DNA from 2 places in the Arthrobacter sp. GCM10027362 genome. Region 1 is predicted to be linked to the other one. Evidence: predicted binding sites of a transcription regulator. Region 1 holds the regulator's gene; the other holds the start of a gene.
What was found. Region 1 encodes LexA, which represses DNA repair genes until DNA is damaged. Its sites were predicted from a motif close to TCGAACANNTGTTCGA; they were not measured.

Region 1 (20,376 bases):
CCGACCAAGCGGGACGCGGTATACTCCGGCTGGGTATCGATCTCGGTCGGCTGCAACAACACCTGCACCTTCTGCATCGTCCCGTCGCTGCGCGGCAAGGAACGCGACCGCCGTCCGGGGGAGATCCTGGCCGAGATCCAGGCGCTGGTGGACGACGGGGCCATCGAGGTGACGCTGCTGGGCCAGAACGTGAACTCCTACGGCGTCGAGTTCGGCGACCGCGGGGCCTTCGCCAAGCTGCTGCGCGCCTGCGGGCAGATCGAGGGCCTCGAGCGCGTGCGTTTCACCAGCCCCCACCCGGCGGCCTTTACCGACGACGTGATCGAGGCGATGGCCGAGACGCCCAACGTCATGCCGCAGCTGCACATGCCGCTGCAGTCCGGTTCGGACAAGGTGCTCAAGGACATGCGCCGGTCCTACCGGTCCAGGAAGTTCCTGGGCATCCTGGAGAAGGTCAGGGAGCGGATCCCGCACGCGGCCATCTCCACTGACATCATCGTCGGCTTCCCCGGTGAGAGCGAAGAGGATTTCCAGGCCACGCTCGACGTCGTCGAGCAGGCCCGCTTTGCCAGCGCCTTTACCTTCCAGTACTCCAAGCGGCCCGGCACGCCCGCCGCCGGGCTGCCGGACCAGCTGCCCAAGGCCGTGGTGCAGGAACGCTACGAGCGCCTGATCGCACTGCAGGACCGCATCGCCGCCGAGGAGAATGCCAAGCAGGTAGGTACCCAGGTGGAGGTGATGGCCACAGCCGCGCAGGGACGCAAGGCCAGCGAGACGCACCGGCTCTCCGGCCGGGCCCGGGACCAGCGGCTGGTGCACTTCTCCGTGCCCGCCGGCGCCGAGGTGCCGCGGCCGGGAGACTTGGTCACCGTGACCATCACCGAGGCCGCGCCGTTCCACCTGATAGCAGATCCGGCCGGCCCGGCGGAGTACTCGGTGCGCCGCTCCCGGGCCGGGGACGCCTGGGACCGGTCCCAGGCCGATTCCTGCGCGGTTCCGGCGCCGGGGCCCGGCAGGGGCGCGAAGGCCGTTTCGCTGGGCATGCCCGTGCTGCCGCTCCGGTCCAGCTAAGCGGCGGCCTGCCGACAGTGGGCGCAGCTGCCGCACCAGCCGGGACAGCCGGCGTCCCGCCGGTGATCGCCGTCGTCGGACCCACCGGCTCGGGCAAATCCGACCTCGCCGTCGCCCTTGCCGAGCGGCTGGACGGCGAAGTTATCAACGCGGATTCGATGCAGTTCTACCGTGGCATGGATATCGGCACGGCGAAGATGACGCTCGAGGAGCGCCGCGGCGTACCGCACCACCTGCTGGACATTCTGGACGTGCGTGAGGAAGCCAGCGTGTCGGATTTCCAGGCGCAGGCCCGTGCCGCGGTGGCGGAGATCCATGCCCGCGGCCGGCGCGCCATCCTGGCCGGCGGATCCGGCCTGTATGTGCGGGCCGCACTGGACGTTATCGAGTTCCCCGGCACCGATCCGAGGCTCCGGCAGCGCCTCGAACGCGAGCTGGAGGCCGGAGGGATTCAGGCGCTGCGCGAACGGCTGCGCAGCGTCGACCCGGTCTCCGCGGAACGCCTCGGCGATGCACGGCGGATCGTCCGGGCACTGGAGGTCAACGAGCTCACCGGCCGGCCCTTCAGCTCGTTCATGCCCGAGCGCCGCTATTTCCAGCCGGCCGTGCAGGTCGGGCTGGCGGTGGACCGCGAGGCGCTGAAGGAGCGGCTTGCCGTGCGCGTGCACCGGATGGCCGCGGCCGGGCTGCTCGAGGAGGTGCGGGTCCTGGACGCCCGCGGGCTGCGCGCCGGCCGGACCGCGTCCCGCGCCCTGGGCTATGCCCAGTTCCTGAAGGTGCTGGACGGGCAGTGGGGCGTGGCGGAGGCGGTGGCCGACACCATCGCCGCCACCCGCAAGTTCGCCCGCCGGCAGCTGACCTGGTTCCGGGCCGACCCGCGCATCGGCTGGTTCGGCTGGCAGGATCCGCAGCTGGTCCCGAAGGTGCTGGAGCATATTGCCAACGCTTAGCCGCCTCCCATTGCTCGCACGCTCGCGATGCGGCCCTCGGCCAGAGGGCTGCCGGGGGTCCCCGTGCGCCAAGCGTGCGGGGAAGGCAGCGAAAAGTGAAGCGGCCGGGGTCCCCACCCGAGCCTGCGAGGGATGGGGTAGGTGCTGAACGCTAAGCTGGAAGGGTGAGCTTGACTATTTCCACCGACGCGGCCAACCTGCCCGCGGATATGTCCGCGCTGGCCGGCCTGCCCTTCGCCAAGGGCCACGGTACGGGCAACGACTTCATCCTGGTGTCCGATCCGGACGGCGCCCGCGAGATCGCCCCGGCCGCCGTGGCCGCCTTGTGCGACCGCCACCGGGGAATCGGCGCGGACGGACTGATCCGTGCCATCCGCTCCGACCGGTTGCCGGAAGGCCGCGCGCTGCTGGCCTCCGAGCCGGCGGCCGAATGGTTCATGGACTACCGCAACGGCGACGGCTCGGTATCCGAAATGTGCGGCAACGGCGTGCGGGTCTTCGTGCACTTCCTGATCGACCAGGGCCTGGTGCAGCTGGCCGAGGGCCAGTCGCTGACCATCGGCACCCGGGCGGGAGTCAAGGTGGTGTCCCGCTCCGCCAACGGCTATGCGGTGGACATGGGGCCGTGGACCTTCATCTTCCCCGACCATGCGGCCGCCAAGTCCATGGACTCGGTAGTGCAGGCCGACGGACTGGAGGTGCCGCGCCCGGCCTTGAGCATCAGCATGGGCAATCCCCACACGGTGGTGGCGCTGGCGGAGCTGGCCGAGCTGGCCGCGACCAAGCTGTACGAGGCGCCGCAGGTCCAGCCGCTACCCGAGCACGGCACCAACGTCGAGTTCGTCGTCCCGGCGGACCCGCTGGTGGTGGACGGGGCCGGCAGCATCACCATGCGGGTGCATGAGCGGGGCGTGGGCGAAACCCAGTCCTGCGGCACCGGGGCCTGCGCCGCCGCGGCGGCGATCCGCTACTGGGCCGGGGCCGGCGCCCCGGACGACTGGCAGGTCAAGGTCCCCGGCGGCGTCGTGCGCGTGAGGTTCCTGCCCCGCGCCGATGGACCGGAGCATGTGGAACTGAGCGGCCCGGCGGTGCTGGTCGCCCGCGGAAGCATCGCCTAAGCGCCCCGATCTCTAGCGGCGGCGGATCCGCAGCACGCGGAAGGCCTTGGACGTACTGTCCCGGCTTACCTGGAAGTCGGCGGGCAGTTCGGCCGCGAGCCAGCGCTGGAGCGAATCGGCGCCGAGGTTCTTCTGCACCACCAGCCAGGCGGTGCCCCCCGAAGCCAGCCGCGGCAGCCAGAGCAGCAGCAGCGAGTGCAGTTCGTTCTTGCCGATCCGGATCGGCGGATTGGACCAGATGGTGTTGAAGCGCAGCTGCGGGTCCACTTCCTCCGGCAGGCAGGCGTGCACATTGGCCAGGCCGAGGGCCCGGGCATTCTCGTTGGTCAGGGCAATGGCGCGTTCGTTGACGTCCACTGCGGTGACCGTCGCGCCCGGGGACTTCAGGGCCATGGTCAGGGCCAGCGGACCCCAGCCGCAGCCGATGTCCAGGAGCTGGCCGGTCGGCGGGGGCGGCGGAACCTCGGCCAGCAGGACGGCAGTACCTTTGTCGATGCCGTCGGGGCTGAAGATGCCGCCGGAGGTGGTCAGGTGGCGGGTTGCGCCGTCGAGGACAGCCGTGAGCGGCCTGCGCGCCTCGGGTGTGCCCGGCCGGGTGCTGAAGTAGTGATCGGAGGCCATAATCCGCCACAGTAATGCGCGGGCGGCCGAAAGGGTATCTAGGCGGACCTAAGCCTGGCTGCGGTCGGCAGCAGACGGAAGCCCCGCGGAGGACTACGATGGATTGACAGACTTCTCAAAGGAGAGCATGACGACGAACAGCAAAGGCCAGCCGGCCCAGGAACCGGAAATGAGCCAGGAGGAAATCCAGGCCGTCATTGACCGGATCCTGTCGAAGGACCAGGCCGCCCGCACCAAGACGGGATCCGGGCCTGCGCCCGGCATCGGCGGCCGGGCCCAGGCCATTTCGGCACTTGACGCCGAACATTCGGAGTTCGACGGCGACCAGCAGGACCTCGAGGAGCGGCGCGCGCTGCGGCGCGTGGCGGGGCTGTCCACCGAGCTCGAGGACGTCACCGAGGTCGAGTACCGCCAGTTGCGGCTGGAACGGGTGGTGCTCGCCGGGGTGTGGAGCGAGGGAACCGCCGAGGACGCGGACAACTCCCTGCGCGAACTGGCGGCGCTGGCCGAAACGGCCGGCTCCGAGGTGCTCGACGGCGTCGTGCAGCGCCGCCTGAAGCCGGACCCGGGCACCTTCCTCGGTTCCGGCAAGGCGCAGGAGCTGCGCGATATTGTCACGGCAACGGGCGCGGACACCGTAATCGTGGACAGCGAGCTTGCCCCCTCCCAGCGCCGCGGTCTCGAGGACATCGTCAAGGTCAAGGTGATCGACCGTACGGCGCTGATCCTGGACATCTTCGCCCAGCACGCCAAGAGCCGCGAAGGCAAGGCGCAGGTGGAGCTGGCCCAGCTCGAGTACCTGCTGCCACGGCTGCGCGGCTGGGGCGAATCCATGTCCCGGCAGGCAGGCGGCCGGGTGGGCGTGGCCGGCGGCGGCATCGGCTCCCGCGGCCCCGGCGAGACCAAGATCGAACTGGACCGCCGGCGGATCCGCACCCGGATGGCCAAGCTGCGCCGCGAGATCAAGGCCATGCAGCCGGCCCGGGAAACCAAGCGGGCCAACCGCAAGCGCAACGCCGTGCCGTCGGTGGCGATCGTCGGCTACACCAACGCCGGCAAGTCCTCGCTGCTGAACCGGCTGACCAATGCCGGCGTCCTGGTCGAGAACGCGCTCTTTGCCACCCTGGATCCCACGGTCCGGCACGCGACCACGGCGGACGGGCTGGGCTACACGCTCACGGACACTGTCGGTTTTGTCCGGTCGCTGCCCACGCAGCTGGTCGAGGCGTTCCGCTCCACCTTGGAGGAGGCCGCCGACGCGGACCTGATCCTGCACGTGGTGGATGCCTCGCATCCGGATCCGGAGGGGCAGATCGCTGCCGTGCGGCAGGTACTGGCCGAGGTGGATGCGCGCAAGATCCCGGAGATCATCGTGCTGAACAAGGCCGACGTGGCGGACCCCTTCACGGTCGAGCGGCTGCGCCTGCGCGAGAAGCACCATGTGGTGGTCTCGGCCCGGACCGGGCAGGGCATCGAACAGCTGCTGGCGGCCATCAGCGACGGCATTCCGCGGCCCAGGGTCCGGCTGGACCTGCTGGTGCCCTACAACCGCGGAGACGTGGTGAGCCGGCTGCACGAGCCGGATGCGGAGATCCTCTCGATGGAGCATCTGGAGAACGGCACCCGGCTGGCGGTCATGGTCCGCGAAGGGCTGGCCGCCGAGCTGGAACCCTTCATCGTCCATGGGTGAGGCGAAGTCCCCGGGCGCGGAGCCGCTGCGGCTGCTGGACCTGGCCGTCTCGGCCATGGGCGGGCAGAACCGGCCCGGCCAGCACGAGATGGCCGCCCGCGTGGCCGAGGCCATTGACGAGGGCCGGCACCTGCTGGTGCAGGCCGGCACGGGCACCGGCAAGTCCCTGGCCTACCTGGTCCCGCTCATCGAGCATGCCCTCGGCAGCGACAAGCCCGCCGTCGTCGCCACCGCCACCCTGGCCCTGCAGTCCCAGATCGTCAACCGGGACCTGCCGCGGCTGCTGCAGGCGATCGGACCCGAGCTGCCGCGGCCGGTGGACGTTGCGCTGCTCAAGGGCCGCAGCAACTATCTCTGCCTGCACAAGCTGGACGGCGGTTTCCCGGAGGACGACGAGCCGCAGGCGCTGTTCAGCCTGGGTGAGGAGGCCGTCCCGCATCCGGCACCGGCCGGCGGCCGCGCCGGGGCGGGCGCGGCGTCGGCCCTGGGTCGCGAGGTGCTCCGGCTGCGCGAATGGGCCGAGGAAACTGCCACCGGGGACCGGGACGAACTGGTGCCCGGCGTCAGCGACCGGGCCTGGCGGCAGGTCTCGGTTACCTCGATGGACTGCCTGGGCGCGCAGAAGTGCCCGATGGCCCAGGAATGCTTCAGCGAACTGGCCCGGGCGCACGCCGCCGAGGCGGACGTCGTGGTCACCAACCACGCCCTGCTGGCGATCAATGCCTTCGAGGGACTGGCGGTGCTGCCGGACTACGATGTGGCGGTCATCGACGAGGCCCACGAGTTGCAGGACCGCGTCACCGGCGCAGTCAGCGGGCAGCTGTCGGCCGCGATGGCCCGGACCGCGGCCTCCGCGGCCCGCAAGCACACCGGAATCAGTGTCGAGGCGCTGAATGCCGCGGCCCGGAATCTCGAGGCGGCCCTCGAGGACGTGCCCACGGGCCTGGTCTCTGCCGGGCTGGCCGAGGCGTTGGAACTGGCCCTGGCCCAGCTGCGTGAGGCCTGCCGGACGGCGCTGTCCGATTCCAAGCCCGACGGCAGTGCCTCGGCCGACGGCGGGCGGCAGATAGCCCGGTCCCGGCTGGTGGCGGTGCTGGAGCTGTGCGAGCGGCTGCTTGCCGCCGGGGAGACCCGCGAGGTCGTGTGGACCACGCGGACCAACAGCTTCGCGGCGCCGGGGGACTACACGCCGGCGGACGAGGCGGCTCCGGCGACGCTGAACGTGGCGCCGCTGTCGGTGGCCGCCCGGCTGCGCGAGGGCCTCTTCGACGGGCATACGGTGGTGCTGACCTCCGCCACGCTGGCCGTCGGCAGCGCGTTCGACGACGTGGCCGGCTCGCTGGGCCTGCTCGGCGAGGGCGCGCCGGCGTGGAGCAGCGCGGACGTGGGCAGCCCGTTCGACTATCCCCGGCAGGGCGTGCTGTACGTGGCCGCGCACCTGCCCAAGCCGGAACGGGGAACCAGCGCCGAACAGTTCGATGAGCTGGAGGCCTTGCTGAAGGCCTCCGGGGGAGGGGCCCTGGGCCTGTTCTCCTCACGCCGGGCGGCCGAGGACGCGGCGGCGGAAATGCGCCGCCGGCTGCCGCTGGAGATCCTCTGCCAGGGCGAGTCCTCGATGGCCGTACTGGTGCGCCAGTTCGCCGCCGAGCCGGCTACCTGCCTGTTCGGCACCATGACGTTGTGGCAGGGTGTGGATGTTCCCGGCGAGGCCTGCCGCCTGGTCGTGATCGACCGCATCCCGTTCCCGCGCCCGGATGATCCACTGATGACCGCCCGGACCCGCGCCGTTGCCCAGGCCGGGGGCAACGGCTTCATGACGGTCTCCGCCACGCATGCGGCGGTCCGGCTGGCGCAGGGCGCCGGGCGGCTGATCCGTGCGGCGGGGGACCGCGGGATGGTGGCGGTGCTGGATTCGCGGCTGGCCAATGCCCGCTACGGCGGTTTCCTGCGCAGCGCGCTGCCGCCGTTCTGGGCTACCCGGGACCGCGCCACCGCCCTGCAGATCCTTGAGCGGCTGGCGGCCGCGGCCGGTGCCCGGAGTCAGTAGCTGCCGGCGCGAGTCGTTCAGAGCGAGCGCAGCACGGAGACCACTTTGCCCATGATGACGGCGTGGTCCCCGAGGATGGGCTCGTACTGGGTATTCTGCGGCAGCAGCCAGGTGTGGCCGTCCCGCTGGCGGAAGGTCTTCACGGTCGCCTCGTCGTCGAGCAGGGCGGCGACGATATCCCCGTTGACGGCGGTGGACTGCTGGCGGACCACCACCCAGTCGCCGTCGCAGATGGCCGCGTCAACCATCGAATCACCGGAGATCTTAAGCATGAACAGTTCGCCGTGGCCGACCAGTTGGCGCGGCAGGGCCATCACGTCCTCCACCACCTGGTCGGCCAGGATCGGCCCGCCGGCGGCAATCCGGCCCACGAGCGGAACCATGGCGGTGTCGGAGGAGCTGGCCAGCTCGGCCACGGCCGCACCGCTGGCGCTGCGCAGCCGCTCCGGTTCCCGGACCCCGGGGATCTCCACCGGGCCCGCCTCCAGCGTCAGGTGGGTAAGCACCTCCATGGCCCGGGGGCGCTTGGGGTCGCGGCGGATGTAGCCGAGCTTTTCCAGCTGGGACAGCTGATGGGTGACACTGGAGAGGCTGGCCAGGCCGACTGTGTCGCCGATCTCCCGCATGGATGGGGGGTAGCCGTGGTCATTGACCGAGCGCTGGATGGTTTCCAGGATCTTCTTCTGGCGCGGGGTCAGGCCCTTGGAGGGCGTTTTGACGGTCTTGGCGCCCGACGACGCCGCGCCGCGGCCGCGCCCCTGGCTTCCGCCGGTGTTCCTGGTGCTCTTCTCGGTCATCGCCGCGCCCGGTCCTTCGTGTCGGGAATTTTGTCAGGAGCGGCTGATCCACTGGCTTCACGATCCAGCACCCCTCCTGCGATTAACGCTAGTCGGCCGCGGGGCTCATTTCAAACATTTGTTCGACTTAACCTCGACAAGGTTCGTCGCTGAGTGCTAGAAAAGGAACCTGTTCATTCGAATACAGTTTCGAACATTTGTCCTTCTACAGGCCGTGGGGCATCTATGCGTTCGAAAAAAGGGAAGGCAGGCACATGTCCGCACAGCTTGGCGCGCACTTTACTGCGCACTTCACTGCGCAGTTGGCCGCGCAACCGGCACCGGTGAAACCGGTGCGCTCCACGATCCGGCTCACCCGGCGGGGCCGGCTGGTCCTGGCCGGCCTGCCGCTGATGCTCGGCGCCGGGCTGATGCTGCTGCTGGCCGGGGCCTTCTCCTCGCCGGCCAAGGCCTCGGGGGCGCTGTCGGCGCCGGAAACGGTCCGGGTCACCGTCGGGGCAGGGCAAACCCTGTGGGACATCTCCACCAGCGTGGCTCCGCAGCGGCACCCGCAGGAGGTGATTGCCGAAATCGTGCAGCTGAACAACCTCGAGGGCACCATCGTCCACGCCGGACAGCAGGTGTTTGTTCCCTCGTCCCGCTGAAGCGGCCCGCCCTGCCCGCGCCCGCAGGATCCAGGCGTAACGCACCACCCATCCGTAAGATCAGCCCCTCCGTAATATCAGCCCATCCGTAATATCAGCGGCAATACCGCCGCCTGCAGCCGGCAGATTCCAGCCCGGCGGAGCCGGGAGCTTAAACTGGCGTGGTGAGTGACCAGCTTGAACGCCTGAACCGACTGCCGCTGCGGGACAATCTGCGGGGACTGATGCCTTATGGCGCACCCCAGTTGCATGTCCCCATTCTCCTGAACGTCAACGAGAACACCCATCCGCTGCCGGAGAAGGTACGTGCAGCCATCGTGGCATCGGTGGAGGAGGCAGTCGCCGGACTCAACCGCTACCCGGACCGGGAGTTTACGGAGCTGCGGGAGGCGCTGGCCCGCTATCTTGGCCACGGCCTGACTCCGGCCGAGATCTGGGCAGCCAATGGCTCCAACGAAGTGCTGCAGCAGATCCTGCAGGCGTTCGGCGGTCCGGGGCGCCGGCTCCTGAGCTTTCCGCCCACCTATTCGATGTATCCGCTGCTGGCCAGCGGCACCGATACCGAGTACGTGGCGGGCCAACGGAGCGCCGACTTTACCCTGACGGCCGAGGCAGCTGCCGGGGCGGTGGCAGCCAGCAAGGCCAACATCGTCTTCCTCTGCTCCCCGAACAACCCCACCGGCACGGCACTGGGCCTGGACGTAGTCGAAGCCGTGTACGAGGCGGGGGCGGCCCGGAATGCCATCGTCGTCGTCGACGAGGCGTACGCAGAATTTGCCCATGCCGGTACCCCGAGCGCGCTGTCGCTGCTGCCGGGTCGCGAACGCCTGATCGTCTCGCGCACCATGAGCAAGGCCTTCGCCCTGGCCGGCGCACGCCTCGGCTACCTCGCCGCCGCCCCGGAAATCGCCGACGCGCTGCGGCTGGTCCGCCTGCCGTACCACCTGTCGGCGGTTACCCAGGCTACAGCCCTGGCCGCCCTTGAGCACGCGGACACGCTGCTGGCCAATGTGGAGGACATCAAGGGCCAGCGGGACCGCATCGTCGACGAACTTACCGCCCTCGGCCTGACTCCGGCGCCGTCGGATTCCAACTTCGTCTTCTTCGGCGGACTGAAGGATCCGCATGCGGTCTGGCAGGGGCTGCTGGAGGCCGGCGTGCTTATCCGCGACGTCGGCATCCCCGGGCACCTGCGCGTTACCGCAGGCACCGAGGCCGAGACCACGGCCTTCCTGGACCGGATCCGGGAACTGGTCTGAACCTGCGCCTCTGCGGCGTCTTCTAAACTGGTAACAGTGGCCGGTTCCGCCATGGCCGGCTTGCCATTTCTTCAAAGGATTTCAATGACCGTGGAAACAGCCATCGGACGGACCGCGCGCCTGGAGCGCACGACCAGCGAATCGTCGGTACTGGTTGAGGTGAACCTCGACGGCACGGGGCGCTCCGAGATCAGCACCAGCGTTCCGTTCTACGACCACATGCTCACCGCGCTGGCCAAGCACTCGCTGATCGACCTGACGGTCAAGGCCACGGGGGATACGCACATTGACGTCCACCACACGGTCGAGGATGTGGCCATCACCTTCGGCGAGGTGCTCAGGTCCGCGCTGGGCAGCAAGGCGGGCATCCGCCGCTTCGGCGAAGCCACGGTGCCGCTGGACGAGGCCCTCGCCCACGCCGTCGTCGATATTTCCGGCCGGCCCTACCTGGTCCACGGCGGCGAGCCCGCGGGGCAGGAGTACCACCTGATCGGCGGGCACTTCACCGGCTCGCTGACCCGGCACGTTTTCGAAGCCATCACCCTGCACGCGCAGATCTGCCTGCACATGCGGGTGCTGGGCGGGCGGGATCCGCACCATATTGTCGAGGCCCAGTTCAAGGCCTTCGCCCGCGCCCTGCGCGCGGCCGTCGAGCCGGATCCGCGGGTTGAGGGCATTCCGTCAACCAAGGGCGCGCTGTGAACCGCAGGCCCAAGGTCACCGTCCTGGACTACGGGTCCGGGAACGTCCGCTCGGCGGTCCGTGCGCTGGAACACGTCGGCGCGGAGGTCACCCTCAGCCACGCCAGCGAGGACGTGCTCAACGCCGACGGGCTGGTGGTGCCGGGCGTCGGTGCCTTCGCCACCGTCATGGAGGGGCTCAAGGCAGTGGATGCCGTGCGCTGGATCGGCCGCCGCGTAGCCGGCGGGCGCCCTGTGCTGGGCATTTGCGTGGGCCTGCAGGTGATGTTCGAGCAGGGTGTGGAACACGGGGTGCGCACCGCGGGCATTGGCGAGTGGCCGGGCACGGTGGAACTGCTGCCGGCGGACGTGGTCCCGCACATGGGCTGGAACACCGTCAAGGCTCCGGAGGGCACCCGGCTCTTTGACGGGATCGGGGACGAACGGTTCTACTTCGTCCATTCCTACGGCGTGCAGCACTGGAACTTCGAGGTCACGCAGCCGGCCATGAAGCCGCCGCTGGTAACCTGGTCCGAACACGGTGCGCCGTTCATCGCCGCCGTCGAAAACGGACCGCTCAGCGCCACCCAGTTCCATCCGGAGAAATCCGGCGACGCCGGTGCCGGGTTGCTGCGCAACTGGCTCGGAACCCTGCGGTAGCCGCGCGTGTGGAGCGTACTTCTGATGGGCCTGGCCGGCCTGCTGGCCGGCGGCGCCATCTCCTTCCGCAGCCAGAAACTGCCCAAGGCGCTGGTCATCGCCTTCTGGGTGCTGGCGGCGATGTCCCTGCTCGCGGCCTACCTGCTGACCCTGGGCCCGGTCAGGTAATCCCGCCGGGCAGCCCGGGCCTCGCACTGCCGGCCCGGCAGGACCGGGCGCCCTCAACGACAACCTTCTGTGAGCTTCTTCGAGCTCCGTGAGAAAGCGGATGAACATGACAACGAACGTGACAACGAATACGGCCGAAATCCTGGAACTGCTGCCGGCCGTGGACGTGGCAGACGGCCAGGCGGTGCGCCTGGTCCAGGGCGAGGCCGGCAGCGAGACCAGCTACGGCGATCCGCTCGAGGCCGCCATGGCCTGGCAGAACGATGGCGCCGAATGGGTGCACCTGGTGGACCTGGACGCCGCCTTCGGCCGGGGCTCGAACAGCGACCTGCTCCAGCGCGTGGTGACCGAGCTGACGATCAAGGTCGAGCTCTCCGGGGGCATCCGCGATGACGCCTCCCTGGACCGAGCCTTGGAGCTGGGCGCGGCGCGTGTGAACCTGGGCACCGCCGCGCTGGAGAACCCCGAGTGGACAGCCCGTGCCATCGCCAAGTACGGGGACGCCATCGCCGTCGGCCTCGATGTCCGCGGCACCACGTTGGCGGCGCGCGGCTGGACCAAGGAAGGCGGCGACCTCTGGGAGGTGCTCGCCCGCCTCGAGGATGCCGGCTGTGCCCGCTATGTCGTCACCGACGTCACCAAGGACGGCACGCTGCAGGGCCCGAACCTCGGACTGCTCAAGGAAGTGGCCTCGCGCACTGCCAAGCCGGTAGTCGCCTCCGGAGGCATCTCCAGCCTCGACGACCTGGCCGCGCTGCGCAGCCTGGTCCCGCACGGCGTCGAGGGCGCCATCGTGGGCAAAGCGCTGTACGCGGGCAAGTTCACCCTGCCGCAGGCGCTGGACGTCGCCGGGCGGCGCTAGGAGCACGCGCAGTGGAAAAGCGCGAATTGCCCGGCCATATCGCTGCCGCCCTGGCCGGAGCCGGCGGTACGGCGGATTCGGCCGGGGTCTCCTGGGAGGGGCGGGACCTGAGCGGCCCCGGCAACCCCCTGCACAACTTCGACCGGGACGACGGGGCGGCGGACGCCGGTGTGGTGGCCGCGCGGGAGGCCCTGCGGGCCGGCACCGGGACCGAGGCTGCCGTGGTGGCCGCACTGTCCAGCGCGCGGGTCTTTGTTCCCGTCATTGCCCGGCTCGGGGAGGAAGCGGCAGGTGCCCACGGCGTGGCCGCCGACAAGCAGGCCGATATGGCGCTGGTGACCCTGCAGGCGCCGGACGGCAGGCGAGCCATGCCGGTCTTCACGACGACGGCGGCGCTTACCGCCTGGCATCCGGAGGCCAGGCCGGTGGCCGTCTACGCACCGCGGGCCGCGCTGTCCGCGGTGGCCGAAAAGTCCGAACTGCTGGTGCTGGACCCGGGGGCGGAGCTGACCTTCGTAGTCCGCCGCCCGGCCGTCTGGGCCCTGGCCAAGCAACAGGACTGGACACCTTCCTACCAGGACGAGTCCCTTCCCGGCACCGTCGGCGCCGCCGTGGCCGGGGAGCCCGACGTGCTGCGGGCACACCTGGAGCCGGGCAGCGGGGTGGCGAGCCGGACCGGGGACGGCAGGATCGTGGCCGGGGGTGGACCCGGGCCCGAACTGGCGCTGGTGCTGCAGGTCAGGGACGGACTGGAACCGGCGGACCTGCAGGCCATCGCCCGGCGGATCCAGCAGTTGCTGGGCACGGACCAGGAATTTGCCGAGCGGGTGGACTCGCTGGAAGTGAGGTTCACCCGCTAAGCCGAAGAGCTGCCGGGCAGATGACGGACCGCCGCCGGCGCGTCCGGCCCGTTAAAAGATCCGGCGCCGGCGTTTCGTGCCGGCGCCGGAGGTTGGCTTTGCGGGGAGGGCGGGTCAGTTCACCGGACCGGTGAACTTTTCGCCCGGGCCTTTGCCCGGGGCATCCGGGAACGGCGAGGCCTCGCGGAAGGCCAGCTGCAGCGAGCGCAGGCCGTCGCGCAACGGCCCGGCGTGCTGGCTGCCGATTTCCGGGGCCGCCGCCGTGACGAAACCGGCCAGCGCGGTGATCAGCTTGCGAGCCTCGTCCAGGTCCTTCAGATCCTCCGCATCCTCGCCGGCGGCCAGGCCGCACTTGACCGCGGCCGCGCTCATCAGATGGACGGCAGCGGTGGTGATGACCTCGACGGCGGGGACCTCGGCGATGTCGCGCATCTGCTCGTGGACTTCCTGCTCGGCCTCGCTCGAGGGAGCTGCCGGTTCGAAGCTGTGGCGGTGCCCGGACCGGCTGGAGGGATTGCTGGACGGATTGTTTTCTGGCGTGCTCATACTGGTAAGCTTGTCACAGACCGATTGAAACCCGGTATTTGCCTGCCTTGCCGGTCCATCCTGCAGGGGCGGCATCACGGGGATCAATATGCAAGCGGAGACCTCTCCCACCTGTCGGCATGGATATCCAGAGCTGCCGGGTCGCGTCGGCAGACTGCTGCACAGGACCTTTGGGCTTCCTGCGCTGCTTCAGCGCCATCCGGAGCCCGGGTGGCTGTGCCGTGGCGGGGCCTTCGATTGCGCTTGCAATTGGGGGCCTTCTTCTTTTGCCGGCGGTGCCAGTTACCAAGAACACAGGAGCGACACATTAGCGAGCCACGAATCAATGATCGGATCCGCGTCCCCGAGGTGCGGTTGGTAGGACCGGCGGGTGAGCAGGTCGGGATTGTCCGCATCGAGGACGCCCTCCGGCTGGCTGCCGAGTCAGATCTGGATCTTGTTGAGGTTGCACCGCAGGCGAAGCCTCCGGTGTGCAAGCTCATGGATTTTGGCAAGTACAAGTACGAAGCTGCTGTCAAGGCCCGTGAGGCGCGCAAGAACCAGACGAACACGGTGCTCAAGGAGATCCGGTTCCGTCTGAAGATCGACACCCACGACTACGAGACCAAGCGCGGCCACGCCCTGCGGTTCCTCGGCGCAGGGGACAAGGTCAAGGCCATGATCCAGTTCCGCGGCCGCGAACAGCAGCGCCCGGAGATGGGCATCCGGCTGCTCCAGCGCTTTGCCGAAGACGTCGCCGAGGTGGGCGTGGTTGAATCCAGTCCGCGGATCGACGGCCGCAACATGGTCATGGTGATCGGTCCGCTCAAGAACAAGGCCGAGGCCAAGGCGGAAGCACGACGCGCGGCACAGAAGGCCGAGGCCAAGGCTGCCAACGAGGCCAAGGCTGCAGGCCATGCCGACGGCACCAAGGCCTCGGGCCAGCGCGCTCCGCGCGAGCGCGTGGATGTGACCTCGGAACAGGCACCGATGACCCAGAGCCTGGCCGACCTGCTGCCTGCCGGGTTGACCCTGCCCGTCGAAGCGCCGGAGGCCGAAGCGCCGGCTCCCGCACCGGCTGCGCCGGCTGCCGCCTCTGCGCCGGCTGCTTCCGCGCCGGCTCCCGCACCGGCTGCGCCGGCTCCGAAGCCTGCAGCACGGGCTTCTGCGCCCAGCCCCGTGGCACCGAAGCCCGGAGAAGCCAAGCCTGCCGTTCCCAAGCCCGGGGACATCAAGCCCTCGGTTCCGAAGCCGACGGCCATCCCCAAGCCTGCTGCCCGACCGGCAGCGCCCAAGCCCGCGGGTCGGGGCAGCTCCAAGAGCTGACCCCGGACCACGTTGATCTGGTACTGCCGGCGGCCTCTGGCCGCCCGGGCAGTCCGGCAGTCATGTAAACCGCCGGTATCCCATCTCGGGATGCCGCATGAGCCGATGGCCTCCGGGCCGGAGGAAGACGTAAGGAGAACGGCAGCCATGCCGAAGCAGAAGACCCACAGTGGCGCCAAGAAGCGCTTCAAGCTCACCGGCAGCGGCAAGCTCAAGCGCCAGCAGGCCAACCGCCGCCACTATCTGGAGCACAAGCCGAGCACGCTGACCCGCCGCCTGGCCGGCGACAGGATCGTTGCCCCGGCCGACGCCCGCACGATCAAGCGGATGCTCGGCCTCTAGTCCGGGCCCTTGGTCCCGCGGCGGCTGCCGCCGGGAACCTTTTCCACCAGAACTGCCCAGGCATCCAAGACGGCCTGGGAGAGAAAAATTTGAAGGAGTACGCACGTGGCACGTGTGAAGCGGGCGGTCAATGCCCATAAGAAGCGCCGGGTTGTCCTGGAGCGCGCGTCCGGATACCGCGGACAGCGTTCCCGCCTGTACCGCAAGGCCAAGGAACAGCTGCTGCACTCGTTTGTGTACAGCTACGGCGACCGCCGCAAGCGCAAGGGTGATTTCCGCCGCCTGTGGATCCAGCGCATCAACGCTGCGTCCCGCGCCAACGGCATGACCTACAACCGCCTGATCCAGGGCCTGAAGGCCGCCGAGGTCCAGGTTGACCGCCGCATGCTGGCCGAGTTGGCCGTCTCCGACGCCACCGCCTTCACCGCGCTGGTGCAGATCGCCAGGAACGCCCTGCCGGCCGACACCTCCGCCGCGGCTGCTGCCGCTCCGAAGGCTGCTCCGGCCGCCACTGCGTCCGCCGCCCCTGCCCCGGCCGGTGCCGTGCGCGCAGTCAACGGCGAAGATGCCCCCGAGGGCTTCGCCATCAAGGGCAACCAGTCCAAGAAGTACCACGTCCCGGGCTCGACCTGGTACGAGCAGACCGTGGCCGAGTACTGGTTCGACACCGTCGAGTCCGCCAAGGCTGCCGGTTTCGAGCCGGCCGGCGGCGAGGCACGCCAGAAGATCGCCGAATAACCGCTCAAACCGGATAACCGCATAATGAGCATTGCCGGGCGTCCGCAGGCGGTCATGTCCAATCCCCGAGCCGATCGGGTGAAGGAGGTGGCCAGGCTTGCCGGGCGCCCGGTGCGCTTAAAGCGGCGCCGGTTCCTGGCCGAGGGGCCGCAGGCAGTCCGGGAGGCCCTCGCCGCCCACCGGAACCGCACGGCCGGCGGCGGTTCCCCCGTGGTGGACGAGGTTTACGCCACCGAAGCCTGCCTGGACCGGCTGCCCGAGCTGGCGGAATTGGTTGGGCAGGCAGTTGGAGTGCCGCTGCGCCTGGCCACCGACGAGGTGCTGGCGGCAATGGCGGACACGGTCAGCCCGCAGGGGATCGTGGCCGTCTGCCACTTCCTGGACCGCCCGCTGGCCGAGGTGCTGGCGGCCGGGCCGCGCCTGCTGGCGGTGCTGGTGCGGGTGCAGGACCCGGGCAATGCCGGCACCGTGCTGCGCGCTGCGGATTCGGCCGGCGCGGACGCGCTGGTGCTGACCAGTTCCAGCGTGGACATTTACAACCCCAAGGCCGTGCGCTCCACCGCCGGTTCCCTGTTCCATCTGCCGGTGGTCACCGGCCAGGACCTGGAGGGCCTGTTGGCCGCCCTGCGCGGCCAGGGCATCACGCTGCTGGCGGCCGACGGGTACGGCAGCGTGGACCTGGATGTGCTCCAGGACCAGAGTGCGCTGCGCCGCCTGGGGGCAGCCGCCGGTGACCGTGACCGCGCTGACGAGTGCGCCGATGAGCGCGCCGACGGCGGTGTCGGCAGCGGCCTGCCGGCGCTGGAAGCGCCCACCGCGTGGCTGTTTGGCAATGAGGCCCAGGGCCTGTCCAACCAGGAATTGGCGGCCGCGGACCACCGGGTGGCGGTGCCTATCTACGGCCAGGCGGAAAGCCTGAACGTATCTACGGCAGCCACCGTCTGCCTCTATGCCTCCGCCCGGGCGCAGCGCCGCCAGGGGTAATGCCGCCAGGGGTAATGCCGCCGGGGGTAATGCCGCCGGGAAACGGTAGATAATGGTTTCCGGCGGCCGGAGGCGCCGGCCGTCGTCGGAAACCGACTCAGAGGAGGATCCGTGGCTGCCAGCGGCGGGACCAAAGCGATCGTTGCGGCGCTGGCCGCGAACCTGACCATCGCATTACTGAAATTCGTGGCCTTCCTGCTGACCAGGTCCTCGTCGATGCTGGCCGAGGCCATCCACTCCGTAGCGGACTCCGGCAACCAGGTGCTGCTGCTGGTCGGCGGCAAACGCGCCGCGCGCCAGGCCAGCCCGGAGCATCCCTTCGGCTACGGCCGGGACCGCTACATCTACGCGTTCATCGTCTCGATTGTGCTGTTCAGCGTGGGCGGCCTGTTCGCCCTCTACGAGGCGTACGAGAAATGGCATGATCCGCACCCGATCGAGGGCGTGTGGTGGTGGGTGCCGCTGGCAGTGCTCGTCGGGGCCATCATCGCCGAGTCCTTCTCGCTGCGCACCGCCGTCCACGAGTCCAAGCACCTGCGCGGCCAGCGCGGCTGGGTGGACTTCGTGCGCACGGCGAAATCCCCGGAGCTGCCGGTGATCCTGCTCGAGGACATCGGGGCGCTGCTCGGCCTGATCTTTGCCCTCTTCGGCGTCGGCCTGACCCTGCTGACCGGCAACGGCCTCTGGGATGCCGTCGGCACGGCCATGATCGGCGTGCTGCTGGTGGTGATTGCCGTCATCCTCGCCGTGGAGACCAAATCCCTGCTCCTGGGTGAGTCCGCCACCCGGGAGCATGTGCGCCGGATCGAACAGGCCATCGCCGGCGACGGCTTCACCCGGGTCATCCACCTGAAGACCATGCACCTGGGCCCGGAGGAACTGCTCGTGGCGGCAAAGATCTCGGTGGCCCAGGGGGATTCCGGCCAGGATATCGCCCGGCTGATCGACGCCGCGGAAGAGCGCATCCGTGCCGCCGTGCCGATCGCCCGGGTCATCTACCTGGAGCCGGACATCCTGCGCGCCGGCACGGCAGCCGGGGGAACCGCCGGCTCCGTCCGGGAAGGCTCCACGGGGGAAGGCTCCACGCCGGCCTGAACCGGCGCTCCGGAGCGGCGCCGGCCGCCCGCCGGGCTGATGTCCGGGACGGTTTCCCGGGGCCGCTAGCTTCCCGCCCGGTGCCGCTCCAGCCAGCTGCTGAGGGCGGCCACGCCCAGCCCCACCAGCGCCAGCGCGGCACCGACCAGGGCCGGGGCCCGGTAGCCCAGTCCCCATGCAATCACCAGGCCGCCCAGCGCCGCGCCGAGGGCGTTGGCGCAGTTCAGCGCCGAGTGGTTCAGCGACGCGGCCAGGGTCTGGGCATGCGGGGAAACGTCCATCAGTCGGGTCTGGAGGGCCGGGACCAGGCTGGAGCCGGCGGCGCCGAGCAGGAAGACCAGCGGCACCGCCAGCCACGGCACCGGTGCCGACGCCCAGAACAGCAGCTGGACCAGCACAATCGCCGCCATGACCAGGTGGATGCTGCCCATGACGGACCGGTCCGCCAGCTTTCCGCCGAGGATGCTGCCCGGCACCATGCCCAGGCCGTACAGGCCCACAATCAGTGGCAGGGCGGACTCCGGCAGCCCGGTCACCGACGTCATGGTGGGGCTGATGTAGGCATAGACGGCGAAGAATCCGCCGAATCCGACGACGCCGGTCAACAGGGCCAGCCAGACCTGCCCCCGTTTGAGCGAACCGAGTTCGCGCCGGATGCCGGCCCCCTCGTGGACCGGCTGGAACGGCACGAACCGCATCACCAGGACGACCGTCACGGCACCGAGGAGCGCAACCGCGAGGAACATCAGCCGCCAGCCGTAGTTCTGGCCCAGCCACGTCACCGCGGGCACACCCAGCACATTGGCCACCGAGAGCCCGAGCATCACCATGGCCACGGACTGGGCCCTGCGGGTGGGCGCCACCAGGGAGGCGGCGATGACCGCGGCAACGCCGAAGTAGGCCCCGTGCGGCAGCCCGGAGAGGAAGCGGGTCACCAGCATGGTGCCGAAGTCCGGGGCCAGCACGGAGGAGAAATTGGCCAGCGTGAACAGGGCCATCAGCACCACCGCCACGTATTTGCGCGGCAGCCGGGCGGCCAGGGCCGCGAGCACGGGGGCCCCGACGACGACGCCGAGCGCGTAGGCGGAGATCAGCTGGCCGGCGGCTGGAATGCTGATGCTCAGGCCGGCCGCGACATTCTGCAGCAGGCCCATGATGGCGAATTCGGTGGTGCCGATCGCAAACCCGCCGATAGCCAGTGCGAAGATTGCGGGTCCGGCCGGGATGGTGGCCGTGGTCGCCGGAGCGGCGGTGCGCGGTGAAGCCATATGTTCCACTCTAGGGCAGCCGCCGCCATACTCCGGCCGCCGTGTTTGGCCCCGTAGACTCGAACGGTGGAAAACGGTTTCAAGCAAATTGTCGGCGCAGCGATTGTGGATTCCCTGGCCCGGCCCTCCCGGCTGCTGGCCGCCCGGCGCAGCGCGCCCGAGCACTATGCGGGCATGTGGGAATTTCCGGGCGGAAAAGTGGAGCCCGGGGAGAGCTGCGAGGATGCGCTGCGGCGCGAACTGATGGAGGAACTCGGCGTGGACAGCAGGCTGGGTGCCGAGGTCGCCGGTCCGCTGGAGCAGGGCTGGCCGCTGACGGCGGGCGCGGCCATGCGGGTCTGGCTTGCCGAGGTTTCCTCCGGCGAACCGCTTCCGTTGGAAGACCACGACGAGCTGCGCTGGGTCCCGCTCGATCCCGGCCCACTCGGCGCCCTGCCGTGGATCCCTGCCGACCTGCCGATCGTCACGGCAGTGCTGGAGGCCGTGCGGTAGCAGCCGGCCACTGTAAGGGCCGGTCAAAAACTGAAAGAGCCGGTCAAAAACAGCGGATCAAAACAGCGTCGGGGCGGGGGTGGCCTCCCCGACGCTTCCGGCGGCCCGGAGGCCGGAATCCCGGAGGCCTGAACCCCGGAGGCCGTAGGCCGGTCCGTCGAACCCGTGCCGGGCGCGGA
Region 2 (8,756 bases), on a different contig from region 1:
GGGTTGATGTCCGTGTAGTCCGGCACATGCCGGTAGGGGCAAACCAGCAGGTGGCCGGGGTTGTACGGATAGAGGTTGAGCACCACGTAGTTGTGCACGCCGCGGTGCACGATCAGCGAGTCCTCGTCCGGACGTCCCGGCGCCGCGCAGAAGGGGCAGGCGTCCCTGTCCTCGAACTGGTGCTGCCCGCCCTTGACGTAGGCCATGCGGTGCGGGGTCCACAGGCGCTGGAAAGCGTCCGGGACTCCGGGCAGCTCGAAGCCGTCGGTGACCTTCTCATCAGGCTGTTCCTGCACGGTGGTACCCGCTTCCTCGGTCATGCCTGGCGTTCGCTTTCTGCCCCATGCGTTTCGCGCGCAGGGACCCCCGCAAGCTCAGTTCGGCGGTTGCGCACGGTGTCGACGATCCGGGCCACTGCCTCGTCCACCGGGATGCCGTTGTCCTGGCTGCCGTCGCGGAAACGGAAGGACACCGCCCCGGCCTCGGCATCCTCGCCGCCGGCAATCAGGACGAAGGGGATCTTCTCCTTGCTCGCGGTGCGGATCTTCTTCGGGAAGCGGTCCGTGCCCAGGTCCGCCTCGGCCCGGATGCCCTGGGCGCGCAGCTTGGCCACGACGTCGGACATGTAGTCGTTGAACGCTTCGGCCACCGGGATGCCGACCACCTGTACCGGCGCCAGCCAGGCTGGGAACGCGCCGGCGTAGTGCTCGATCAGCACGCCCATGAACCGCTCTACCGAGCCGAAGAGCGCGCGGTGGATCATCACCGGGCGCTGGCGGGTGCCGTCGGCGGCCTGGTATTCAAGCTCGAAACGCTCGGGCAGGTTGAAGTCCAGCTGGATGGTGGACATCTGCCAGGTACGGCCGATGGCGTCGCGGGCCTGCACGGAGATCTTGGGCCCGTAGAACGCGGCTCCGCCCGGATCCGGGACCAGTTCCAGGCCGGAGGCCTCGGCCACCTCGGCCAGGGTGCGGGTGGCTTCCTCCCAAACCTCGTCGGAACCGACAAACTTCTCCGGGTCCCTGGTGGACAGTTCCAGGTAGAAGTCCTCCAGCCCGTAGTCCTTGAGCAGGTCCAGGACGAAGTTCAGCGTGGTGGTCAGTTCGTCCTTCATCTGCTCGCGGGTGCAGTAGATGTGCGCGTCGTCCTGGGTCATGCCACGCACACGGGTCAGCCCGTGCACCACGCCGGACTTCTCGTAGCGGTAGACCGCACCGAACTCAAACAAACGCAGCGGCAGCTCGCGGTAGGACCGCCCCCGGGAGCGGAAGATCAGGTTGTGCATCGGGCAGTTCATCGGCTTTAGGTAGTAGTCCTGGCCGGGCTTAAGCACCTCGCCGGTTTCCGGATCGCGGGTCTCGTCGATGTGCATGGCCGGAAACATACCCTCGCGGTACCAGTCCAGGTGCCCGGAGACCTCATACAGATGGCCCTTGGTGATATGCGGGGTGTAGACGAACTCGTATCCGGCGGCCTCGTGGCGGGCGCGCGAGTAGTCCTCCATGGTCCGGCGGATGATCCCGCCCTTGGGGTGGAACACCGGCAGGCCGGAGCCGAGCTCGTCCGGGAAGGAGAACAGGTCCAGTTCGGCGCCGAGCTTGCGGTGGTCGCGGCGCTCGGCTTCGGCCAGGCGGTCCTGGTAGGCCTTCAGGTCCTCCTTGGTGGGCCAGGCGGTGCCGTAGATGCGCTGCAGCTGCTTGTTCTTTTCGCTGCCGAGCCAGTAGGCGGCAGCGGTGCGGGTCAGGGCGAAGGCGTTGGAGATCAGCTTGGTGTTGGGCAGGTGCGGGCCGCGGCACAGGTCGCACCAGATGGTCTCCCCGCTCTTGCGGTCGACGTTGTCGTAGATGGTGATCTCCCCGGCGCCGACCTCGACGTTCACGCCCTCGCCGGCTTCCTCGGCCTCGCCGGACTTGTCCAGCAGGATCAGCTTGTACGGCTCGTCGGCCATCGCCTCGCGCGCCTGCTCTTCCGTGACCACGCGGCGGACGAACTTCTGGTTCTGGTTGACGATCTTGAGCATCATCTTCTCAAGCGTCTTCAGGTCTTCGGGAGTGAAGGGCTCCTCGACGTCGAAGTCGAAGTAGAAGCCGTCGGTGATGTATGGGCCGATGCCCAGCTTGGCGTCCGGGCGCAACTGCTGCACCGCCTGGGCCATGACGTGGGCGGTCGAGTGGCGCAGCACGTTGAGGCCGTCCGGAGAGTCGATGGTGACGGACTCGATCTTGGCGCCGTCGGGCAGCGGCCGGTCCAGGTCCCGCAGTTCGCCGTCGACCCGGACGACGACGACGTCGCGGCGTTCGGCGAAAAGCTCCGTTCCGATAGTGCCCGCAGCCACCTGGTTCTCTTCGCCGTCCACGATGAGGGTGATGTTCTGGGGCGCTGACACGGAGGTCTCCTTATGGATCGGGGTAGGCCGTTACTGCTGTGCCGTACCGGGGGCACCGCAAGCCTCTATGATGTTATCCGCTGGGCTTGGGGGCGACCAACACGCCCGGGGCGCGTGGCGGGGCCTTCGGGAAGAGAACTGCCCGGGTCTTCGGGCACTACGCTGGTGGCCATGAGCACTCGCGCCAACCTGAGCAAACAGCACCCACAGGCCTACCAGGCGCTGCTGGAGATGAACAAGGCGGCCTCCGCCGCGGCTGCGGCCGCCGGCCTGGACCAGCAGCTGGTCGAACTGGTCAAGATCCGCGCCTCCCAGATCAACAACTGCGCCTACTGCCTGCGCATGCACACCCGGGACGCACTGAAGGTGGGCGAGCACCCGGACCGGCTGGCCGTGCTGCCGGCCTGGCGGGAAAGCAGCGGGTACTTCACCGCCGTCGAACGCGCCTCACTGGCCCTGGCCGAGGCAGTGGTGAGGATCGACGGCGGCGGCCTCGACGACGGGCTCTACGGCCGGGTGGCCGAATTCCTCACCCCGGAACAAATCTCTGCGGTGGCCTGGGTGGCCAACGCGATCGGGGTGTTCAACCGGGTGGCCATCGCCAGCCGGTACCCGGTGGAGCCCTGAGCCTGAGGCCGCGGCGACCCGGGCCAGGTCCCAGGCCTCGAGGGCCTGCAGGCTGATCCCGCGCGGCCCGGTCCGCCGGGTGGTTCCCCGGATCAGCAGCAGCCGGGTGCCGAACAGCAGCGGGCCGGCCTGTTCCTGCGCCTCGTGGAAAAAGGTGCAGTCCACGCAGCCGGAGCCGTCGTCGATGCTGATGAACACCACCCGCCGGCCCCCGCGCATCGGCGGCATCTGGGTGGCCACCCGGATCCCCGCCACCAGGACCTCGGTGCCGCTGCGCAGCCCGAGCAGCTCCCGGGCGGGAGTGGTTCCCAGTTCCCGCAGCAGCGGCGCGTAGCTGTCCATTAGGTGGGCGCTGACATCCACCGCCAGCAGATCCAACTCGGTGCGGACTTTCTCGGCCAGGCTCGGTTCCGGGAAGACCGGGGTGAGGTTGCGCAGTTCCAGGTCCCCCAGCGGCAGGGCGAGCTGGCCCTCGATGGGCCGGTACCGCGCCGGCACTGCATGCCCGGCTCCGTCCAGGAGGTCCAGATGGTGCACCAGGTCCGTCCGGCCTGCGAGCGCGGCGGATCCGGCGGTCCGGGCCAGTTCGTCGAAGGCGCCCAGCTGGGCCAGCCGCTTCAGGGCGGGCCGGCTGACCTTGGCGCGAGCGCGCAGGTCCGCCAGCGAGTCATAGGGCTGCCCGGTGACGATGCGGCGGAGTTCGGCGGCGGAGAGTCCGTAGATGCCGGCCAGGCTGAGCCGGATGCCCAGTTTTTCCGGTTCGGTGTCCGTGGCCGGGACACGTTCGACCCGGTAGGTGCCTTTGCTGTGGTTGATGTCCAGGGGCAGGATTGGGATGCCCATCCGGCGGGCCTCGGCCACCAGCAGCCGGCGTGGGTACATGCCCGGATCGTGTTCCCACAGGCCGGCCAGGAAGGCTTCGGGATGATGGGTCTTCAGCCAGGCGGACTGGTAGGTGGGGACCGCGAAGGCGGCGCCGTGGGCCTTGCAGAAGCCGAAGCTGCCGAAAGCCTTCAGGGTGGCCCAGACCTTGTCGATGGTGCCGGCCGGGTAGCCGCGTTCGGCCGAGCGGGTGCGGAAGTATTCCTCCACCCCCGCTTCGGCCTCCCCGCTGCCCAGCCGGCGCCGCAGTTCGTCCGCCTTGGCCAGCCCGCAGCCGGTGAAGACATCAAAGGTGCGCAGCACCTGCTCGTGGAAGACGGTGACTCCGTGGGTCTCCTGCAGCACTGGCTTGAGGTCCGGGTGGGGGTAGTGCTCCGGTGCCCAGCCGTGCCGGTGTTCCAGGAAGGGCCGGACCATGTCGGATTTCATCGGGCCGGGCCGGAAGAGGGAGATGTCGATGATCAGGTCGTTGAAGTTGCGCGGGGCCATCTTGCCGACCAGTTCGCGCTGGCCCGGGGATTCGATCTGGAAACAGCCCAGGGTGTGGGTGCTGCGGATCAGTTCGAAGGTGGCCTCGTCATCGAGCGGAACCGCGTCCAGGTCGATCCGGCCGTCCGCGGCGATGTAGGCCGGGCCGCCGCCTGTCCGATCCGCGGGGTGGTTCCCGGCGGCGGTGACCGCTGCCTTGTCCCGGTGGATCCTGACGACCTCATCCAGGGCATAGGCCATGGAGCTTTGCATCCGCACCCCGAGCACGTCGAGCTTGAGCATGCCCATCGGGTCCATGTCGTGTTTGTCGAACTGGCTCATCGGCAGCCCGAGCCCGCTGGGCTGGACGGGGGTGCGGTCCAGCAGGGTCCTGTCCCCCAGGATGACTCCGCACGGGTGCATGGAGATATGGCGGGGCAGCCGGTCCAGCCGTTCGGTCAGGTCCACCAGCAGGTCCAGTTGGCGGTTCTGTTCCACCTGCCCGGAGACTTCCCGCAGTTCCGGTTTCTCCGCCAGCGCCTTCCGGAAGTTGCGGGCGGAGAACCGCCAGAGCTGCTTGGCGATGGCGGAAACGTCCCCGCCTTCCAGCCCTAAGGCCAGTCCGGCGTCGCGGACGGCCCCGCGGGCCCGGTAGCCGTTCTGCATGCTCATCAGGGTGACCCGCTGTGCCCCGAAGCGTTCGAAGATCCGGTGGTAGACGTGGTGGCGCCGGGCGCTTTCGACGTCGATGTCGATATCCGGCAGGGTGGAGCGGTCCCGGGAGAGGAAGCGTTCGAAGATCAGGCCGTGGTCCAGCGGGTTCACGTGGCTGATGTAGAGCAGGTAGTTCACCAGGCTGGAGGCTCCGGAGCCCCGGGCCGCGGCCCGTACGCCCATTCCGGTGATTATCCGGGCGACCTCGGCCACGGTGAGGAAGTAGGAGGCGAAGCCCAGCCGGGTGATGATGGCCAGCTCGTGGTCCAGCCGGTCCCGCAGCCGGCGTCCGGCCCGCCCGCCGGTGGCGGGGAACCGGGTGCCGATCCCGGCCTCGGAGCGGCGGGCCAGTTCGACGGCGGGTTCCTGGCCGATGCCGATGACCGCGGCTTCCGGCACCACCGGCCGGCGGTATCCCATGTCGCGGCGCGGATCCATCCGGCAGCGGTCGGCCACCGTCTCGGTGGCGGCCAGCAGTGCCGCGGCTTCACGGTTGCCCCATCCCGCGGTCCGGGAGATTTCCCGGGCCAGGGCACGCATCCGGTCCGCGTCTTTCAGCCAGCCCTGGCCGTTGGGCTGCAGGTCCGGCAGCCGGGCCAGCGAGGTCAGGGCGCGGGCGGAATCCAGCACGTCGGCGGTGGCGGCACCGTCTTCCTGGCAGTAACGCACCGCGTTGGTCAGGACGGCGGGCAGGTGCAGGTCCCGGGACAGCTTGAGCATCCGCACGGCATGGGCGGTGCTGAGGTTCTCCCCGGGCGGGCTGAGGTGGCTGACGGCTTCCACCACCAGCGCCCCGGGCGGCAGCGCGGCACTCCACTGTGCCGCCAGCCGGCGCGCCTCGGCGTAGCGGCTGCCGCGTCCCGCCTTCCCCACATCCGAATAGGGTCCGAGCAGCACCGTGAGCACCGCGGCGCCTTCTTCGCCTGCCGCATCCCCCGTTCCCGCGGCCCGCGCCGCCAGCCGGTCCAGGGTTATGCCGGGGCCGCGGGCTCCTTTGGGCCGGCTCCGTCCGCTTCCCCGGGCGGCTCCGGGATTTTCCGGTCCGGTGCCTTCATGGGCGTCCGAGACCATCCGGCACAGGGCGCGGTAGCCCTGCCCCTTGTTTCCCCCGTGGGCCAGCACCACCACCCGCCCGGCGTCGTGTCCCTGCCCGTCCCGCACCGCAAGGTCCACGCCCACGATCGGGTCCAGCCCGGCCGCCAGACAGGCCTGGATGTGCTTGACCGTGCCGTACAGCCCGTCCCGGTCCGTGCAGGCCAGGGCGTCCGCCCCGTAGGCGGCCGCCGCCTCCGCCAGCTCGTCCGGCCAGGAAACCCCGTAGTGGGCGCTGAAGGCGGAGGAAACATGCAGGTGCGTGAAGCTCATCGGCTGTTGTCCTGCTCAGGCGCCCATGCTTTGGACGGCGTCATGAATCTTGATCAGGCGCCAGCGTCCGGGGTTGCCCTGCCGGGAAAGGTCCAGGGTCCTGATCTGCGAGCGCTCGCTGAGGCGCACCTGGACCCGCCAGATTTCGTGGTCCACCAGCCCCGCTCCCCGGCCCGGTTCGGCCCGCTCCTCCTCGGCCCACCAGCTGCGGCGCTGGTACCAGCGCACCGGCTCGGCCACAATCCGCCAGGTCCGGCCGCCCCAGACCAGCCTGACCGGCTGCCCCGCCGGGGAACAGGCCACCTCCACCGCTTCACTGAAAACACCCAACGTTCCAGCCGCCTTTCCTTGGAAAATGCGGGCCAGATTCCCCGCAGTCCTGCAGCTGCTGCAGGCGCACGGCCGGAGCCTGTGACCCTTTCACCTTATTCGAATATATGTTCGAATCCAGTGTGGAGCCTAAAGGCTGCCGCTGACAATAAATCCCGCCGGGGCCAAAACGGCCCGGCAGGCAGGCCATCGGGGTAGCCGGGAGGCGGCGGCAGTGGCAGGATCGGGGCCATGAAGCCTCTTGTCACCGCCATCACCCTGGGCGTGCGCGATGTACGCGTCGCACGCCGGTTCTATGTGGACGGCCTGGGCTGGCAGCCTTTGTTCGAACAGGACGGGGAGATCTTCTTCCTGCAGATCGCCCACGGCCAGATCCTGGCGCTGTGGAATGTTGAGAGCATGCGCGGCGAGTACGGAGACGTGGGACATCCGGACGCCGGCCCCGGCATTCCGATATCCCTGGGCCAGAACGTGGACAGCCCTATGGAGGTGGACGCGGCCATCGCGCAGGCGGTCGACGCCGGGGCCCGGCTCGTCTCGGCCGGCAGGTACCAGTCCTGGGGTGGCTACAGCGGCTGCTTCGCGGACCCGGACGGCTACCGCTGGGACATCGTCTTCAACCCGGGGCTGGTTATCGCCGAAGACGGCACGGTGCAGCTGGGCCCGGGCGGCTGAGCGGCCGGCAGCTTCAGCTCTCCAGCAGATCCGGCTGCGGTACGATCAGCTCCGGGGAATTGTTGCGTACGTTGCCCACCGCGGCCCCGACCGGGTCCAGCATCCATCCGGAGGCGGCGTCGTACGCACGGTCCCGGACCAGTTCGGCCAGCGCCGCGCCGTCCTTTACCGTCGGGTCCAGCCAGGCATCCAGCGTGTCCCGGTCCATCGGCGCCGGCATCCGGTCATGCAGCGAGGCCAGTTCCCGCAGCACCGGGGAGGTGCTGTCCGCCGGCGGGGCGGCGGTGGTGATCACGGTGGTGGTCAGCAGCCACCGCTCCGGATCGCCCTCCGCCCTGGACGGGTCCTGCCACCACTCGTAGAGCCCGGCGAAGAGGATCGGGGAACCGTCCGCGGGATGGACGAAATACGGGCGCTTGGACCTCGGGCCCAGCTTCTTCCATTCGTAGTAGCCGTCCACCGGCACCGCGCACCGCCTGGCCCCCAGTGCGGCGCGGAAGGTGGGCTTCTCGGCAACCGTTTCGATCCGGGCGTTAAAGGCGCGCGCCCCCACCGAGGGATCCTTGGCCCAGCCCGGGACCAGCCCCCACCGGGCGATGTGCAGCTGGCGGCGGATTTCCCCTTCGACGACCCGCTCCAGCAGGATCGGCACATCGGTGGTGGGCGCCACATTGTAGGATTCCCGCAGCGCGAAGTCCTCCGGGTACTCGGCCCCGGTGGCAGCCACCAGGTCCCCCACCGCCCGGGCCATTACGTATCGTCCGCACATGGGACCAGTCTGCCATCGGCCCGCAGGCGCCCGGAACCCGGCCGCGGAATTGATTGGCCGCCGCAGGTGTTCTACAGATGGCGACACGTCATCAACAAAGGAGCGTCCCTTGCAGTACATCCCCGAAGCCGGCACCATCACCATGTTCTCCACCTCCTGGTGCGGTTACTGCCGCCGGCTGAAGTCCCAGCTGGACAGCCAGGGCATCGGCTACCAGGAGATCAACATCGAAGACGTGCCCGGCACGGCGGAACTGGTCGAGCAGATCAACGGCGGCAACCAGACGGTGCCCACCCTGCTCTTCCCGGACGGCAGCAGCGCCACCAATCCCTCGCTCTCCGAGGTCCGCGAGCGCCTGGGCGTCTGAAGCCCCCCATGTGACGATGTATTACGACGGCGCGGGTGCACCCGGCGATTGTGCCCTGCGCCACCCGGTGCGGAAACGGAGCCGGGTGCCGTAATTTCCATAACAAGTGTTATGGAAATTGTGACACCCGGTTTTTCTTTTCCTAGGATGGCGTCTAGGGCCCACCGGCCCGT

Region 2: a site for LexA is predicted at 6,872-6,887, ahead of ACFQ36_RS17255 (DUF6504 family protein). Genes of this name have one in related genera too.

The regions. Positions count from the first base shown of each region.
Region 1 covers NZ_JBHTML010000023.1:11,172-31,547, reverse strand. Annotated here, with positions in the region: gene miaB (tRNA (N6-isopentenyl adenosine(37)-C2)-methylthiotransferase MiaB) at 1-1,071, shown strand, start outside; gene miaA (tRNA (adenosine(37)-N6)-dimethylallyltransferase MiaA) at 1,089-2,021, shown strand; gene dapF (diaminopimelate epimerase) at 2,231-3,139, shown strand; gene ACFQ36_RS06140 (class I SAM-dependent methyltransferase) at 3,152-3,760, opposite strand; gene hflX (GTPase HflX) at 3,888-5,450, shown strand; gene ACFQ36_RS06130 (ATP-dependent DNA helicase) at 5,443-7,497, shown strand; gene lexA (transcriptional repressor LexA) at 7,515-8,294, opposite strand; gene ACFQ36_RS06120 (LysM peptidoglycan-binding domain-containing protein) at 8,549-8,938, shown strand; gene ACFQ36_RS06115 (histidinol-phosphate transaminase) at 9,103-10,197, shown strand; gene hisB (imidazoleglycerol-phosphate dehydratase HisB) at 10,282-10,899, shown strand; gene hisH (imidazole glycerol phosphate synthase subunit HisH) at 10,896-11,537, shown strand; gene ACFQ36_RS06100 (hypothetical protein) at 11,544-11,705, shown strand; gene priA (bifunctional 1-(5-phosphoribosyl)-5-((5-phosphoribosylamino)methylideneamino)imidazole-4-carboxamide isomerase/phosphoribosylanthranilate isomerase PriA) at 11,812-12,567, shown strand; gene ACFQ36_RS06090 (SseB family protein) at 12,579-13,427, shown strand; gene ACFQ36_RS06085 (DUF1844 domain-containing protein) at 13,542-13,973, opposite strand; gene infC (translation initiation factor IF-3) at 14,322-15,278, shown strand; gene rpmI (50S ribosomal protein L35) at 15,426-15,620, shown strand; gene rplT (50S ribosomal protein L20) at 15,726-16,358, shown strand; gene ACFQ36_RS06065 (TrmH family RNA methyltransferase) at 16,383-17,342, shown strand; gene ACFQ36_RS06060 (cation diffusion facilitator family transporter) at 17,454-18,437, shown strand; gene ACFQ36_RS06055 (MFS transporter) at 18,503-19,705, opposite strand; gene ACFQ36_RS06050 ((deoxy)nucleoside triphosphate pyrophosphohydrolase) at 19,772-20,197, shown strand; gene ACFQ36_RS06045 (Rv2578c family radical SAM protein) at 20,255-20,376, opposite strand, start outside.
Region 2 covers NZ_JBHTML010000150.1:1,240-9,995, forward strand. Annotated here, with positions in the region: gene ACFQ36_RS17235 (HIT family protein) at 1-320, opposite strand, end outside; gene thrS (threonine--tRNA ligase) at 317-2,386, opposite strand; partial or broken gene ACFQ36_RS17245 (carboxymuconolactone decarboxylase family protein) at 2,618-2,791, shown strand; gene ACFQ36_RS17250 (DNA polymerase III subunit alpha) at 2,834-6,442, opposite strand; gene ACFQ36_RS17255 (DUF6504 family protein) at 6,458-6,772, opposite strand; gene ACFQ36_RS17260 (VOC family protein) at 7,004-7,447, shown strand; gene ACFQ36_RS17265 (SOS response-associated peptidase) at 7,461-8,216, opposite strand; gene ACFQ36_RS17270 (glutaredoxin domain-containing protein) at 8,359-8,583, shown strand.